DNA from 3 places in the Bradyrhizobium sp. SZCCHNR1002 genome. Region 1 is predicted to be linked to each of the others. Evidence: predicted binding sites of a transcription regulator. Region 1 holds the regulator's gene; each other region holds the start of a gene.
The links. The regulator PhoB, encoded in region 1, activates phosphate uptake and scavenging genes when phosphate is short. The targets are predictions, from matches to a motif close to TGTCATNNANCTGTCAT.
Positions count from the first base shown of each region.

Region 1 (5,827 bases):
AGCGTCGTGAAGCTGATCGAGAAGACCTGGTCGGCCGACATCAAGAGCTGATCTGAAAGCGCACTGCCCTCTCCCGGAAACGGGAGAGGGTTCGTCCAAGGTGATGATGGTGTCGAAGAAGCAGGGGGCGGACTTGGCTGAGATGGCCGTTGAGAGCGAGGTTGGCGATATCGCCGCTGCCGCAGGGCCCTATGACCGCGCCCGTGCGCTGAGCGCGTTCAAGCTCGGCGATGTCACCTTCTACTGGATCACCCGCCTGTCCGCGATCTCGGTGCTGCTGATCCTCGGCGGCATCATCATCTCCCTCGTCATCGGCGCCTGGCCGGCGATGAAGGAGTATGGCTTCCAGTTCCTGTTCACCAAGCGCTGGGCGCCTTCGGCCGATCCACCGGTGCTCGGCGCGCTCGGCCCGATCTACGGCACGCTGGTGACCTCGTTCATTGCGATGCTGATCGCCATTCCCGTGGGCCTCGGCATCGCGATCTTCCTCACCGAGCTGTGCCCGCAATGGCTGCGCCGCCCGATCGGCCTGGCCATCGAGCTGCTCGCCGGCATTCCCTCGATCATCTACGGCATGTGGGGCTTCTTCGTGCTGGGCCCGTTCCTGGCCACCACGTTTCAGCCGTTCATGATCAGCCTCTGCGCCAACATCCCGGTGCTGCAGGACATCTTCGCAGGTCCGCCGTCCTATCTCAGCCTGTTCAACGCCTCGCTGATCCTGGCGATCATGGTGCTGCCTTTCATCACCTCGATCTCGGTCGACGTCTTCAAGACGGTCCCGCCGGTGCTGAAAGAAGCGGCCTACGGCGTCGGCTGCACCACGTGGGAAGTCGTCCGCAGCGTCGTCATCCCCTACACCCGCGTCGGCGTCATCGGCGGCGTGATGCTGGCGCTGGGCCGCGCGCTCGGCGAGACCATGGCGGTGACCTTCATCATCGGCAACTCGTTCCGGATCTCGTCGTCGATCTTCGCGCCGGGCACCACGATCTCGGCCGCGATCGCCTCCGAATTCCAGGAGAGCGACGGTCTGCACCAGTCGAGCCTGATCCTTCTCGGCCTGCTCCTGTTCGTCCTCACCTTCTTCGTGCTGGCGAGCGCCCGGCTGATGCTGGCGCGACTCGAAGCCAAGGCAGGAAAGTAAGCCATGTCGAGCGTCGACGCGTCCACCTTCGACACGCCGGTCAATCCGGTGAATCCGATCTACGCCCGCCGCCGCCGCCGCGACCTCATGGTCCGCGGCCTGTGCATCGCCGCCGCGGCGTTCGGCGTCACCTGGCTGGCGCTGATCCTGTTCACGCTGTTCTATAACGGCCTCGCCGGCCTCAGCCTGCAGGTCTTCACCGCCGACACGCCGCCGCCGGGCGCCAGCGAAGGCGGCCTGCGCAACGCCATCGTCGGCTCGATCATGATGACCGTGATCGGCGTCGGCATCGGCGCGCCGCTCGGCCTGTTCGCCGGCACCTACCTCGCCGAATACGGCCGCAACGACCGCCTGACCTCGGTGATCCGCTTCATCAACGACATCCTGCTGTCGGCGCCGTCGATCATCATCGGCCTGTTCATCTATGGCGCCGTCGTGGTGCCGATGGGCGGCTTCTCGGCGATCGCCGGCGCGCTGGCGCTGGCCGTCATCGTGATCCCGGTCGTGCTCCGCACCACCGAGGACATGCTGCTGCTGGTACCCAACCCGCTGCGCGAGGCGGCCTCCGCGCTCGGCCTGCCGCGCTCGCTGGTGATCCGCCGCATCGCCTACCGCGCGGCGCGCTCGGGCCTCATCACCGGCGTGTTGCTGGCGACCGCCCGCGTCGCCGGCGAGACCGCGCCGCTGTTGTTTACCGCGCTGTCGAACCAGTTCTGGAGCCTCAACCTCTCCAAGACGATGGCGAACCTGCCCGTCACCATCAACAATTTCGTCCAGAGCCCGTATGCCTATTGGAAGCAGCTGGCCTGGAGCGGAGCCCTTCTCATCACTCTGGCCGTGCTCGCTTTGAACGTCGGTGCACGCATTCTCGGCGCCGAGAGGAAAACGAAATGACCGAACTGTCCGTCTCCGTCAGTCAGCCCAATCACGCGCTCCACGGCCAGTCGCTCCCCGAGGCGCCGGCCAAGGTAACCGCGCGCAACCTGAATTTCTATTACGGCGATCATCACGCGCTGAAGAACATCAACCTGACGCTGGGCACCAACCGCGTCACGGCGTTCATCGGTCCGTCCGGCTGCGGCAAGTCCACCCTGCTGCGCATCTTCAACCGGATGTACGACCTCTATCCGGGCCAGCGCGCCACTGGCCAGCTGATGCTCGACAACACCAACATTCTCGATCCCAAGCTCGACCTCAATCTGCTGCGCGCGCGGGTCGGCATGGTGTTCCAGAAGCCGACGCCGTTCCCGATGACGATCTACGAGAACATCGCCTTCGGCATCCGGCTCTATGAGAAGATCTCGAAGTCCGAGATGGACGACCGCGTCGAGAAGGCGCTGCGCGGCGGCGCGCTGTGGAACGAGGTCAAGGACAAGCTCAACGCCTCCGGCCTGTCGCTGTCCGGCGGCCAGCAGCAGCGCTTGTGCATCGCCCGCACAGTCGCCGTCCGGCCCGAGGTGATCCTGTTCGACGAGCCGTGCTCGGCGCTCGACCCGATCTCGACCGCCAAGGTCGAGGAGCTGATCCAGGAGCTCGCGGAGAACTATACGATCGCGATCGTGACCCATAACATGCAGCAGGCGGCGCGCGTCTCCGACAAGACCGCCTTCATGTATCTCGGCGAGCTGATCGAGTTCGACGAGACCAGCAAGATCTTCACCTCGCCGAGCGATCGGCGGACCCAGGACTACATCACCGGCCGGTTCGGCTGACGCCGACAGCATTCTTCAGGAGATCAACATGGCCAGTGAACATACCGCCAAGGCGTTCGACAGCGATCTGCAGGATCTCACCCGGCTGGTGTCGGAGATGGGCGGCCTCGCCGAGCGGCTGATCGTCGATTCCGTCGACGCGCTGGTGCGGCGCGACGTGGCGCTCGGCCAGAAGGTGGTCGCCGCCGACGCCGAGGTCGACAAGCTGCAGCGCATCATCGAGGAGCGCGCGGTGCTGACGATCGCCCGCCGCCAGCCGATGGCCGTCGATCTGCGCGAGATCGTCGGCGCCATGCGCGTCGCCACCGATCTGGAGCGGATCGGTGACCTCGCCAAGAACATCGGCAAGCGCGTCGCCGCGCTGGAGAGCGACTTCCATCCGCTCAAGCTGATCCGCGGCCTGGAGCACATGACCGACTTGGTGCAGTCGCAGGTCAAGACGGTGCTGGATGCCTATGCCGCGCATGATTTGCCGGCGGCGATGACGGTCTGGAAGGGCGACGAGGAGGTCGATGCGATCTGCACCTCGCTGTTCCGCGAGCTCCTCACTTATATGATGGAGGACCCGCGCAACATCTCGTTCTGCATCCACCTGATGTTCTGCGCCAAGAACATCGAGCGGATCGGCGACCACGCCACCAACATCGCTGAGACGGTTTTCTATATGATCGAGGGCCAGCAGATCATGGACAAGCGCCCGAAGGGCGACATGACCAGCTTCGCGACCACGATCCCCGGCAACTGAGAAAGACGATTTCGACATGGGCGCGCGAATTCTGGTGGTTGAGGACGAGGAGGCGCTGACGACGCTGCTGCGCTACAACCTCGAGGCCGAAGGCTACGAGGTCGAGACCGTGGCGCGCGGCGACGAGGCCGACACGCGGCTCAAGGAGCGCGTGCCCGATCTGGTCGTGCTCGACTGGATGCTGCCGGGCCTGTCCGGCATCGAGCTGTGCCGGCGGCTGCGGGCGCGGTCCGAGACCAAGCAGCTGCCGATCATCATGCTCACCGCCCGCGGCGAGGAGAGCGAGCGTGTGCGGGGGCTTGCGACCGGCGCCGACGACTACATCGTCAAGCCGTTCTCGGTGCCGGAGCTGCTGGCGCGCGTGAAGGGCCTGCTGCGGCGGGCGAGCCCGGAGCGGCTCGCGACCGTGCTGTCCTATGGCGACATCGAGCTCGACCGCGAGAAGCGCCGCGTCGCGCGCTCGGGCCGGCCGATCGACCTCGGCCCGACCGAATACCGTCTGCTCGAATTCTTCCTCGAGCATCCCGGCCGCGTGTTCAGCCGCGAGCAGTTGCTCGACAGCGTCTGGGGCCGCGACATCTATATCGACGAGCGCACCGTCGACGTGCACATCGGCCGTCTGCGCAAGCTGCTCAATCCGGGTCGCGAGCAGGATCCGATCCGCACCGTGCGCGGCGCGGGCTATGCGCTGGACGATCGGTTCGCCAAGAGCGAGCAGGCATAAGGAGCGGCAGATGTGAGGGACGTGCAGGTGTGAGAGGCGAGCAGGCCGGATTAAGGACACCGCGGTCCGCTTTCCGCCACGCCGCCGCCGTCTTGATCGAGTGTGCTGAGCGGCCCGTGTTTTGGTTCCAGCGGACGCCCTTGCTCAAGACGATCATCACAAGTCTTGCCGTGCTGCTCGGCAGCCTGGCCGGTGCACCGGCCGCCGAGCTCGAAGACGCCGTCGCCGCCGCCGGAAACGGCCAGCATGACGTTGCGCTGCGCCGCCTGCTGCCGCTCGCCGCCAAGGGCGATGCGCGGGCGCAGTTCGACGTCGGCTTCATGCACGCCTTCGGCTGGGGCCAGCCGCGCAATGCGGCCGAGGCGCTGGCATGGTATCGCAAGGCGGCGGACCAGGGCCTCGCCGTCGCCCAGCACTATCTCGGCATCGCCTACGTCAACGGCGAGGGTGTCGCGAGCAACTACGGCGAAGCCGGCCGCTGGTTCAGCCGCGCTGCAGCCCAAGGCTTCGCCCAGTCGCAATACATGCTCGGTCTGATGATGCTCGACGGCCGCGGCGTGAGCCAGGACCTCGTGCAGGGCTATGCCTGGCTGGTGATGGCCGGCCGCAACGGCGTGCGCTCGGCCGGCCGCGACGTGCAGCGGGTCAAGCTGACCGAGGCGCAGCGTGTCCAGGCGCAGGCGATGATCGCGAGCTGGAAGCCCAGATTCGAATCGACGGATGCCGGGGTGGCCAACCCGCGTCCCGAGCAGTTGCTCGGACTCGACCGGCACATCGGCGAGGTCGTGGACCCGACCTCCTGGCCTGCCTCGTCGATCGGCGTCGTCACCGTGGCGCAGTATTCGACCGGCGGCTGGTGTACCGGCACTCTGATCGCGCCGCGCGTCGTGCTCACCGCCGCGCATTGCGTGTTCAACGGGCTCGCGCAGGTCAATCCCGGCAACGTCCGCTTCCTGGCCGGCATGAACAGGGGCACGCCGGCCGCCTCATCGATCGCCGAACGGCTGATCGTCGCGCCCGAGTTCGTTCCGACCCAGCACGACCGATGGTCGCTCGACCGCTCCCCGGCCGATTGGGCGCTGATCATCCTGAAGGACGCGCTGCCGTCGAAGCCGGTGGCGGTGAGGGCGCTGAGCCGTGAGGAGCTGGTCGCCGCAACCAGGGCCGGCACCATCTCCGAGATCGGCTATGGCCAGGAGCGGCGCTATTCGCCGACCGGCCAGCGCAATTGCAGCGCGGGGATGACCAAGGACGCCAAGCTGCTGACCGTGCATTGCCTGGCCAATTTTGGCTATTCGGGCTCGCCGATCATGGCCGAGATCGGCGGCGAGCCGGCCGTGGTCGGCATCTTCTCGGCGTTCCACGAGGAGACCCGGCTAATGTTCGCCGCGCCGGCAAGCCACTTCGAGGCGACCGTGCGGCGCGAGATCGCCGCGCAGAGCGCCTCGGCGCGGTGAGGGGAGAACGGCGGAGGCGGCAGCCACTGGTCAAGGTTTGTGCGTGAC
Region 1 covers NZ_JAUHIS010000002.1:488,474-494,300, reverse strand. The annotation lists gene pstS (phosphate ABC transporter substrate-binding protein PstS) at 1-51, shown strand, start outside; gene pstC (phosphate ABC transporter permease subunit PstC) at 143-1,141, shown strand; gene pstA (phosphate ABC transporter permease PstA) at 1,145-2,035, shown strand; gene pstB (phosphate ABC transporter ATP-binding protein PstB) at 2,032-2,853, shown strand; gene phoU (phosphate signaling complex protein PhoU) at 2,882-3,598, shown strand; gene phoB (phosphate regulon transcriptional regulator PhoB) at 3,615-4,322, shown strand; gene QX108_RS14670 (trypsin-like serine protease) at 4,463-5,779, shown strand.

Region 2 (5,827 bases), on a different contig from region 1:
GCGCACGTCATGCCATGCGCCGGGATGCACTGCTGCTGGCATGTCTTCAGTTCGGAATAAGGTGATGCGTTCTCGCGGCGGATGGAGCCCGAGCCATGCGTATCGCATACCCTCATGACATGCAGGAGGGCGCAGGGAATGCCGGGCGAAGGCCTCGCCCATGGCCCGCCTGCGAAAGAAAATGCAGGCGGCAGGTACCACAGGTTCAGCCGACACTCCGGCATTCCCTGCGCGACAGGCTTACGGCTGCTTCGCGATCTCCCCGGTGCGCCGGCTTGTTGGCCACCGTCGTCAGCGCCGCGCGTCAGTAGCGGCGCGAACTTGACCTCAGCTTCGGGAGGCCAGGACCACGCGACTTGACCGTCCGCAAATGCTCGTTCGTCCGCACGCCCGACAAGGACATGCTGCGAGCTCTCGCGGCCATCGCATCCCCGCCTCGCGTGTCGTGACGATCGCGCGCAACGCCCCTTCCGAATGAGGCGGGATGAGCGGACAAAACCACACCTTACGGAAAAACGCAAGTCTATTTTTTATTTTCCGAACCCCATGACGGTGCGCCTCGGATTTGCGAGTTTCACGCCCGGAAGCGGCCGCCGCATCTTGCGAGCATCGGCCCTCAAAAGGCCGCGGTGGTGCGGACGCCGAATACGATCGCATCGCGGATGCGCCGTGTCTGGGTCGGATCGCTGGGGTCGACCGCGCCGCCGCCGGGATGCATGACATACTCGACGATCGGCTGGACTGCGACGTTGGGAGTGACCTGGAACGAGTAGCTCGCCTCGATGACGGCTTCGAAATCGCGGACCGGCGTCGCTATTCCGGTGGACAGCTGGAGATCCTGATCGTAGCGGCGGACATCGCGGGAGATCCGCGCGTAGGTCGCGGCGATGCCGAACTTGTCGTCCGGCCGTGCCACGCTGAAGCCGGTGAACTGGATGCCGCCATCGATGTAGAAGCTGATGAGGTTGCGGTCGGAGGGGCTGACCGACGTCCTGATGAACAGGCCGGCGCCCTTCGCGGGATCCACGGAGCTCCGCATCAGCAGTTGCTCGACCACGCCGAACACACCCTGATTGCGGCGCATCCGCGCCGGCTCTCCGGAGCTGAGCGGATCGGCCAGCGAGCGGCCGGCGGAGTCGAGATATTGGTTGTCGAACGAGCCGAAATGATACCAGGCGCCGGCCGCGATGGTGCCGGGCAAGGCCGTCGCGCCGAGCTCGAAATTGTACCTGAGCTGGCCGATCACCCAGGGCGGGTCCTGCACCCGGAACAGGATGCCGTGTGGATTCTTGAGCTGAGGATCGCCGGGGCCTGGCGGCGCCGCATCGCCGTTGAACACCGCGAGATAGCCGACGAGCTTCTCCGTCAGCTGTGCCTTGAGCCGGACGCCGGGCACCGCGAGCGGCGGCGATGGCCCGCCGCTCGGCAGGATGATGCCGGTGATCCCCGGCCATCCCAGCGCCGAATTGGCGAACAGGTCGTCATATCTGCTGTCGATGAACTCGATGTCGGACGGCTGCTGGCCGACGCGGACCTGAAGCCTGCCGCCGAGCAGCGCCTGCTCGACCCAGAATTCGTAGAGCCGGCTGGCCGGCAGCGCCTCGACGCCGCTCACCAGCATCAGATTGCCGACATAGCTGCGCGACAGGCCGTCGCCGTGGATCTGGAAGGCGTTGGCGTGGAAGGTCGCGCCGCCCCAGCCGACCAGCTTCTCCAGGTCAATGGTCGTGCCGATATCGAGCCGCCCGGTATAGATCGCGCCGTTGCGGACGCCGCCGATCGGGTTGGCGAAGGTCTCGCCGATATAGGTCAGGTTGAACTGGATGCCCCAAGCAGCGAGCTGCTGCCGGAGATCTTGTTGCCCCGCTACGGAAGCTCGATCGTCGGCCCGGGCCCCAGGCCACAGCGTGCAGGCTGCCAGCAATGCAAATGCGAACGACGAGACCTGCACTCTGACCGACGCTCGAAAAGTCACGCGACGCTCGCTCTATCTGATCAGGCCGATGCGCTTCATCAAGACATGCGAGCCGAGAGCGGCGAGCGCCATCAGCAGAACGGCCGAGATGAAGCCAGTCTCGGAGTCCGTGAACGGCAATCCCTTGGTGTTCATGCCGAAGATGCCGGTCACCAGCGTCGGTGGCAACAGCAGCGCCGTCAGCACCGACAAGATCCGGAGGCTGTTGTTGGTCTGCTCCTCCATCTGCAGATGAAGCTCCTCCTGCAGCAGCCGGCTGCGGTCGCGCAGCTCGACGACCATATGATCGAGCGCGTCGAGCCGCTCGGCGAGATTGCGGGCGCGCAGCTGCAGCGCGGGCTTCGTGTCGGACGGCGCATTGCGGTCGAAGCGATGCAGCACGATGCGCAGCTCGGACAGATGCCGGTGCACTCTAACGCAGGTCCGGCGCAGGCGGCCGAGCGCGGGAAGCTGGTTGTCGCCCTCGTTCGACAGCAGCTTCTCCTCGATCTCGTCGAGCTGCTGCTCGAATCCGTCGACGATGTGTTCCATCGCCTCGGCGACATTTTCCACGATCCGCTCGAACAGTACGGCTGCGCTCGGCACACGCTGACCGGCTTCGAGCGACCGCCGCGTTACGTCCACCGCATGCAGGGCGTGATGACGTCCGCTGACCAAGAGACGCTCGGTCATGACGAAGCGCAGCCGCCCCGCCTCCTCCGTCGAACCGCCGATGTCGCGCGCGAGATCGGCGATCACGCCATGCACGCAGTCCTCGGTGCCATGCAACTGCTGAAAGCTGTCCTTCGACAGCAGCAAGGCGCGCGCGGCCGGCGGCAGCTCGGAATTGCTGAGCCAATGCACGGCGCGCGCATCGGCCAGATTGAAGTGCAGCCAATACCAGCCGTCGTGATCGAGATGAAACGGCTGGTCGTTGGCGAGCGGCTGGGGCGTGCCGTCCGCGGTGAAGCGGAAGGCCCACACCAGCCCCTCGAGGGGCGGCGCCGTCACGGCTGCAAGCGTCGCCCTGTCCGCGCGCATCTTCAGAAGATCCGGCTGAAGATCACGTAGAGCGAGCCCGACAGCAGGATCGCCGCCGGCAAGGTCAGCACCCAGGCCATCAGCAGGTTGCGGACGGTCGCCATCTGCAGGCCGGAGCCGTTGGCCGCCATGGTACCGGCGACGCCCGATGACAGCACGTGGGTGGTCGACACCGGCAGGCCGAACACGTCCGCCGCGCCGATCGTCGCGGCGGCGACGAGCTCGGCCGAGGCACCTTGTGCGTAAGTCAGATGCGACTTGCCGATCTTCTCGCCGACCGTGACCACGATGCGCTTCCAGCCGATCATGGTGCCCAGGCCCAGCGCGATCGCCACCGCGATCTTCACCCAGGTCGGGATGAACTTGGTCGCGCCGTCGAGCGAGGCCTTGTAGGCGTTCAGGGTCGCGATCTCGTCCTTGTTGAGGTCATTCTCCTTGTCCTTCATCAGGAAGCGGATCGCCTCAGAGGCCAGGTACATGTCGTTGCGGGTGTTGCCGACCGCTTCCGCCGGCACCTTGTTCAGCGAGCCGTAGGTCCGCACCTGGTCGCCGACATCCTTCACCAGCACGGCGAGCGAGGGATAGGTGCCCTCGTTGATCTTGCGCTGAGAGACGTAGAGCGTGACGGCAGGGCGCGGATCACCGATCACGTTGTAGCCGGCGGCCTTGGCGGCGATCACCTTGGAGGCCGCCTGCGACGTCTCCTGGAATTTGGCGATCTGCGACTCCGGCAGCGTGCGGTTCAGCGCGTAGGCGGTCGGCACCGTACCGATCAGGATCAGCATGATCAGGCCCATGCCCTTCTGGCCGTCGTTCGACCCATGTGCGAAGGACACACCGGTGCAGGTCAGGATCAAGAGGCCACGAATCCACCACGGCGGAGCCTTGACGCCTTCCGGCGCGGCGTAGAGAGCCGGGTTGCGGACCAGGAATTTGAGAATGTAGAGCAGCGCGGCGGCACAGAGGAAGCCGACGAGCGGCGACAGCAGCAGCGCGTAGCCGATCTCGGTCGCCTTGCTCCAGTCCACGCCGGAGGTGCCGTCGCGGCCGCGCAGCAGCGCGTTGGCAACGCCGACGCCGATGATCGAGCCGATCAGCGTGTGCGACGACGACGCCGGCAGGCCGAAATACCAGGTGCCGAGATTCCAGACGATGGCGGCGATCAAGAGCGCAAATACCATGGCGAAGCCGGCGCTGGAGCCGACCTGCAGGATCAGCTCGACCGGCAGCAGCGAGACGATGCCGAAGGCGACCGCGCCGCTCGAGAGCAGCACGCCGAGGAAATTGAAGAAACCGGACCACATCACGGCGAATTCGGCCGGCAGCGAATGGGTGTAGATCACGGTCGCGACCGCATTGGCGGTGTCGTGGAAGCCGTTGACGAACTCGAATCCGAGCGCGATCAGGAGGGCCACGAACAGCAGCATGTAAGGCAGGTAGGTGGTCACCTTCATGCCGGTAGCGTCGACGTCGACATAGATGCTGTAGGCGACGAACATCAGTCCGGCGGCAAGAATGCCGAGGAAGAGGATCATCGTCAGCGGGTTGAAGCCCTTGTCGAGATTTGGCAGTCCGGCCGGCTGAATTGGCCGCTCGTCGCCGACGGCTTGGTTGACTGTGATTTCGGCCATGTGGCTCCCCGTTACCCCATACTTGGGAAGCCCGATTGTGGAGCGCGGATTTAAAGCGCAGATGACACACGGTCGCACCGCGATCGGAACGCTTGACGGACGACGCAGTCAATCAGCCGTCACGCTTGGATCGTATAGCCAGAGCTAGCCGTATCACGCCGCCGCTCCGTCCATCAAAAGACGCAGCAGACGTGCCGACAGACGCCGTCGAGTGATGCGACTTTCGGCAACGGAGCGCGAAATGACACCGACCATACGCAACAAGACCTGGGCGGAGCTCAAGGTCGGCGACACCGCGTCCATCGAGCGCAAATGCGCGATTCAGGACCTGGTCCTGTTTGCCCATGTTTCGGGCAATACCAACCCGCTGGTGCTGCCGGACGGGAGCACCAATCATGGCACGAAAGATGTCGTGGCACCCTCGATGTGGGTCGGATCGCTGATCTCGGCGGTGCTCGGCAACGTCATGCCCGGCACTGGTACTTTGTATCGCTCGCAATCACTCGAATTCAGGAAGCGCGTGCATGTCGGCGACCGCCTGCGCATCACTGTGACCTGCTGTGAGAAGCGCGAGCAGCCCATCGCGGTGTTTCGCGCCGACATCACCGACCAGGCCGGCGACCTCGTCTGCGCGGGGCTTGCCGAGGTCGACGCACCGATGATCGCGATCGAGAGGCCCGTGCGCGAGCTGCCGGCGCTGATCGTCGACCATGCCGATCATTTCGCCAAGCTGATCGACCTCGCCGCGCAATTGCCGCCGCTCAAGACCGTCATCGTCTGCCCGGAAGATCACAACTCGCTGGCTGGCGCCCTGCTCTCGTCCGAACGCGGCCTGATCCATCCGGTGCTGATCGGCGATCCCGATCGCATCTCCGCGGCGGCGCGCGCGATCGAGGCCGACATCAGCGGCTGGGTGCTGGTGCCCGAGACCGATCATCGTGCCGCCGCCGCCCGCGCCGTCGCGATGGTGCTGGCGAGCGAAGCCGGCGCAGTGATGAAGGGCGCGATCCATTCGGACGAGTTGCTCGCAGCGGTCGTGAAGAAGGATGGCGGACTGCGGACCACGAGCCGGATCAGTCATGTGTTCGCGCTCGACGTACCCACCCTCGACGAGATCCTGTTCATCTCCGACGCCGCGATCAACATCGCGCCGGATCTGCTGGCCAAGGTCGACATCATCCAGAATGCGATCGATGTCGCA
Region 2 covers NZ_JAUHIS010000001.1:238,578-244,404, reverse strand. The annotation lists gene QX108_RS01095 (carbohydrate porin) at 617-1,975, opposite strand; gene QX108_RS01090 (transporter) at 1,988-2,995, opposite strand; gene QX108_RS01085 (inorganic phosphate transporter) at 2,998-4,626, opposite strand; gene QX108_RS01080 (bifunctional enoyl-CoA hydratase/phosphate acetyltransferase) at 4,868-5,827, shown strand, end outside.
Region 2: the regulator PhoB is predicted to act here: its motif matches at 4,733-4,749, upstream of QX108_RS01085 (inorganic phosphate transporter).

Region 3 (5,827 bases), on a different contig from region 1:
TGGCCAGGAAGCAGTTGCGGCAAGACTGGCCGGCGATCCGGTCCAAGCTGGGCATCATGATCGCGCTGTCGGTGACCGGCATCGGCGCGTTCAACACGCTGCAATACTGGTCGCTCGAATACACCCAGGCGCTCAACACGCTGCTGCTGCAATCCGGCGGCCCGCTGATCGTCGCGATGTGGTCGATGCTGCTGCTGCGCGTGCACCTGACGCTGGCGCAGGCGATCGGCATCGTGCTGTCGCTCGCAGGCGTGCTGCTGATCCTGACGCGCGGCCACCCTACCGCGCTCGCCGACATCAGCTTCAACAAGGGTGACCTGATCTTCCTGGTCGCGATGGCGGTGTTCGGCTTCTACTCGGTGCTGACGATCAAGCGGCCTCAGATCCACGGTCTGTCGATGGTCGCTTTCACCTTCGGCTGCGGCGCAGCCAGCCTGATCCCGCTGTTGATCTGGGAACTCAACGCCCGCCCGGTGATGGCGTTCGATGCCCAGAACCTGCTGTCGCTGCTCTACGTGGCGATCTTCCCCTCGACCATCGCCTATCTCTGCTTCAACCGCGGCGTGCTCCTGATCGGCGCCAACCGCGCCGCACCGTTCTTCCACGTCGTGCCGGTGTTCGGCTCGATCATGGCGTTCGTGTTCCTCGGCGAGCAGCCTCAGATCTTCCACGTCATCGGCTTTGCCCTGGTGCTGAGCGGCGTCTACGTGGCCTCGCGCAAGCAGGCGACATGAGGCGCGGATCACTGAACGAGAGCGCCTGCATGGCACCAATTCGCGACGGCGCATTGCGTTGAGCCGGGATTTGGCCCACCCTCCCGGCTTCTCCCGTCAGAGCATCCCGCCTCCCTTGCCCGCCGACGACCTCAAGCCATCCTCGCCGTTCGCCTGGCTCAACAACCAGCCCTATCTGCTGCTGACGCTGGCGTCGCTGTTCTGGGCCGGCAACATCGTGCTGGCACGCTACGTCGCCGGCCACGTGCCGCCGTTGACCTTGTCCTGTATCCGCTGGATCGGCACCTTCCTGATGCTATGGCCCTTCGCGCGGGCGCATCTCGCGCATGATTGGCGGATCTTGCTGGCAAACTGGCGGCTGGTGCTGGTCCTGGCGCTGACCGGTTTCGCCATCAACAACGCGCTGTCCTATTGGGCCATGCAGTACACCCAGGCGCTCAACGGGCTGCTGATCCAGTCCTCGGCCCCGCTGTTCGTGGCGCTCTGGGCGCTGGTGCTGTTCGGCGTGAGACTGACGGCGGCGCAGTTCGCCGGCATTGCGATCTCCTTGACCGGTGTGCTCGTGATCCTGCTGCGCGGCGACCTCGGCGCATTGGCCGCCATTCAGTTCAACCGCGGCGACCTGATGTTCGCCGGGGCGCTGCTGGTGTTCGGGATCTATTCCGCCGTCATGACGCGGCGGCCGGCCGTGCACCAGCTGTCGCTGATCTCAGCCTGCACCGCCTTGGGCGCGCTGTTGCTGCTGCCGCTGGCCGCCTGGGAATACGCCTCCGGCTTCGTGCTGCAGCTCGATCTGCTGTCGGTCCTGACGCTCGGCTATGTCGTGGTGTTCGCCTCGACGCTGGCCTATCTGTTCTTCAATCGCGGCATCGGCCTGATCGGGCCCAACCGCGCCGCGCCTTTCTTGCACCTCGTGCCGCTGTTCGGCTCGGTGCTGGCCATCCTCCTGCTCGGCGAGGAGCTGAAGCCGTTCCACCTGATCGGCTACGCGCTGGTCATCGCCGGCGTGATCATCGCGTCGCGCGTGCCGCTCCGGAGGCCGCAGGCGGCGCCCAAATCGTGAGCGTGCGGCAAGAGGCCCCAGGACAGCGAGCCCTCATCATCTGGGTGTCATCGAAGTGTCAGCCTAGCGTCAGGCGTCCTGTCCACAACGCGCATGGTTCAAGCTCGCAGGAGGCTTCCCATGCACCGATATCTACTGACCACCGTTGCGGTCCTCGCTCTCGGCGTCGGCGCGGCGCGCGCGCAAGGCGAAGGTGAATTCCCCGTGACGCTGGCGGGGCACGCCGTGATACCAGCCGAATCCTTCATCGACGCCCCAGCCGATGCCCCCGATGATCTCAAGACGTCCGGCAAATACACCACTGGCAAGCGCGTCGACGCCATCGGCAGCGTGATGGGCAAGTCCTACGAGCGCCCGACTGGCGTCTCGCTGCCGTTCAAGGGCCAGCCGCAGCAGGGCCACTCCGGCATCAAGAAGATGGCGGACGGCAGCTTCTGGGTCCTCACCGACAACGGCATGGGCTCGCGCTACAACTCACCGGATTCGATGCTCTATCTGAACCGCTACAAGATCGACTGGGCCAGCGGCAAGGTCGAGCGACTGGAGACGATCTTCCTGCACGATCCGGACAAGAAGGTGCCGTTCCGCATCGTCCATGAGAACACCGCCAAGCGCTATCTGAGCGGCTCCGATTTCGACATCGAGGGTTTCCAGATCATCGGCAACGCCATCTGGATCGGTGACGAATTCGGTCCCTACGTCATCAAGGCCGACAAGAGCGGAAAGGTGCTCGCGGTGTTCGAGACGGTCGCCGACGGCAAGCCTGTGCGCTCGCCCGACCACTGGGCGGTGCAATCGCCTGGGGCACCCGGTGCGAGCTACACCAACGTCAATCTGCGCCGCTCGAAGGGCTATGAAGGCTTCGCGTCGTCCATCGACGGCAAGTTCATCTACGGCCTGCTCGAAGGTCCGCTGTGGGATGCCGAGAAGAAGGATTGGGAGAAGGTCGACGGCAAGGAAGCCTCGCGCATCCTCGAGTTCGACGTCGCCGCAGAGAAGTTCACCGGCCGCTACTGGCAATATGTGTTCGAGCAGAACGGCAACGCCATCGGCGACTTCAACATGATCGATCCGGCCCAGGGGCTGATCATCGAGCGCGACAATGGCGAGGGCACCGGCGACAAGGCCTGCGCGCAGGGCACCCGCGGCGACAACTGCTTTCCGGACCTCGCCAAGTTCAAGCGCGTCTACAAGATCGAGCTGTCCGATGCCAATGTCGGCAAGCCGGTCCGCAAGATCGCCTACATCGATCTGATGAAGATCAAGGACCCGGACAACAAGGCACGCAAGCCGCTCAACGACGGCGTGCTCACCTTCCCGTTCTTCACGATCGAGAATGTCGACAAGGTCGACGAGACCCACATCATCGTCGGCAACGACAACAACCTGCCGTTCTCGTCCAGCCGCAATCCCAACAAGGCCGACGACAACGAGTTCGTGCTGCTCGAAGTCGGCGACTTCCTCAAGGCCAAGTAGCCGGCTTTCGGGCCTCACCGCGCCGGCGTTGCGACGCCGGCGCCAGCTCCGATCAGGCCGTCCGTACCTTTGCCATGAAGCCGTCGACGGCCTGCTGCAGCAGCCCGGACTGGCTGTCGAGCTCGCGCGCGCTCGCCAGCACCTCGGAGGCGGCCATACCGGTCGCTTCCGCGGCCTTGGTGACGCCCCCGATATGCGCGCTGATCTCGTTCGAGCCGGCGGCGACCGACTGGATGTTGCGCGCGATCTCGCGGGTCGCGTCGCCCTGCTGGGAGATCGAGGTCGAGATCGAGTTGGTGATCTCGCTCATCTGGGCGATGGTCTGGGTGATGCCGCCGATGGCGGCGACCGCATCCTGCGTCGAGGTCTGCATCGCGGCGACCTGCGCCGAGATCTCCTCGGTCGCCTTCGCCGTCTGGTTGGCCAGCGCCTTGACCTCGGAGGCGACGACGGCAAACCCCCTGCCGGATTCGCCGGCGCGGGCAGCTTCGATGGTCGCGTTCAGCGCCAGCAGATTGGTCTGCGCCGCGATCGAGTGGATCAGCTTGACGACCTCGCCGATCTTCTCGGCGCCGGTCGACAGCACCTGCACGGTGGCATTGGTGCGCTCGGCATCGCCGACCGCCTTGCTGGCGATCTCGCTGGAGCGTGCGACCTGACGGGAGATCTCGTTGACCGAGCTCGACAGCTCCTCGGCCGCGGACGCCACGGTGCCGACATTGTCGTTCGCGCTCTGCGTGGCGGCGCTGACCGTAGAGGCGCGTGAGCTCGCATCGCTCGCCGTCGACGTCATCGACTCCGCGGTGTGCTGCATGCCCTCCGCCGCCGAGGCCACCGAGCGGACGATGCCGTTGACGCTGCGCTCAAAGTCGGCCGCAAGATTTTGCATCGCGGCGCGCCGCTCCGTCTCGGCGCGCTGCTTGTTCGCGGCCTCCGCCTGCTCGAGCTCGCGCATCCGCACCGCATTGTCCTTGAAGATCTGGACCGTGGCCGCCATGCCGCCGATCTCGTCACCGCGGCCGACACCGGGGATCTCGCCGTCGAGCCGCCCGTCGGCGATCTCCCGCATGCGGACGCCGAGGCGATCCAGCGGCACGCTGATGCTGCGGCTGATCAGCCAGGCGATGCCGCCGGCGACGATCGCGATGCCGGCGCAGGCCATCCAAATCATCCATTTCAACGGCTGCATCTTGGCATCGAGATCGTCGACATAGACGCCGGTGCCGACGAACGTGTTCCAGCCGGGGATCATGACCGCATAGGAAATCTTCCGGGTCGGCTGCTCCTGGCCCGGACGCAGATATTCATAGTGCAGGGTCACGTCGCCGTTCTTGGCAACGCCGTCGCGCAGCTCGACGACCAGCTTGCGTCCGTTGAGCTCGAAATCGATGACGTTCTCGCCGCGCTGCTTCGGGTTTTGGGACAGGACCACGATCCCGTCCATCGTATAGGCGAACAGGTAGCCCGCCCCCTTGTCGAAGGTCATCGTCCGGCCGCGGTCGATGAACGCGTCGAGCGCCGCCTCCTTCGTCATCTTGCCGGCTTCGACCTCCTTGATGAGGCCGAGCGCCATGTTGCGCGCGGTCTCGACGATGGCCCTGCACTGCTCGATGCGGGCGTTGACCATCTCCCGATGCATCAGGTCGGCGGCGAAGCTACCGGCCGCGGCAAGCCCCAGGAGAGCGACACCGACCACGATGGCCAGCTTGGGGGCGATCTTCATATTGTTCAGCAGCACGCGACGAACTCCGCCCCATCGATGTCAACGATCTGTCAAGGTAACCTGCAGATCAAATGATCAGGCGATGGTTAGGGTTCGGTTGCGAATGCCCCCCGTATTAACCCGGATCAGCTCGGCACGGCGACATCCCCGGACGGGACCGGAGCGGAGGTCGGGCGCAACGGCGCGAACTCCTCGGCCGTCAGCGTCTCCTTGGCGATCAAGAGCGCGACGCCGCGCTCCAGATCCTGCCGATGGCCGTCGAGAATCGCCCGGGCGCGGGCACCGCCTTCGGCGATCAGGTCGCGGACAGCGAGATCAATTTCGCGACCGGTGTCCTCGGCCGCCGACACGATCTGGTCCTGCGGCTGCAGGAACGACACTTGCGGACGCGGCGCGTAGGTGCGCTGACCAAGCGTCGAGTCCATGCCGTACTTCGTGACCATCTCGATGGCGATCTCGGTCGCGCGTTGCAGATCGTCGGCCGCGCCGGTCGAGACGTCGCCGTCGAAGATGATCTGCTCGGAAGCGCGACCGCCCATCAGCACTGCGATGCGGTTCTTGAGCTCGCTGACCGCGAGCAGGAAGCGGTCCTCGGTCGGCCGCTGCATCGTGTAACCGAGCGCGCCGACGCCGCGCGGAATGATCGAGACCTTCTGCACCGGATCGACGCCGGCGAGATTGGCTGCGACCAGCGCATGCCCCATCTCGTGATAGGCGACGCGGCGGCGCTCGGCCGGGCTGAGCACGCGGCTCTTCTTCTCGATGCCCGCGACGATACGCTCGATCGCCGTGGTGAAGTCTTCGAACGTCACCTCGTGGCCCTTGCGGCGC
Region 3 covers NZ_JAUHIS010000006.1:48,772-54,598, forward strand. The annotation lists gene QX108_RS25200 (DMT family transporter) at 1-734, shown strand, start outside; gene QX108_RS25205 (DMT family transporter) at 850-1,797, shown strand; gene QX108_RS25210 (esterase-like activity of phytase family protein) at 1,918-3,273, shown strand; gene QX108_RS25215 (methyl-accepting chemotaxis protein) at 3,326-5,011, opposite strand; gene ftsH (ATP-dependent zinc metalloprotease FtsH) at 5,122-5,827, opposite strand, start outside.
Region 3: the regulator PhoB is predicted to act here: its motif matches at 1,843-1,859, upstream of QX108_RS25210 (esterase-like activity of phytase family protein).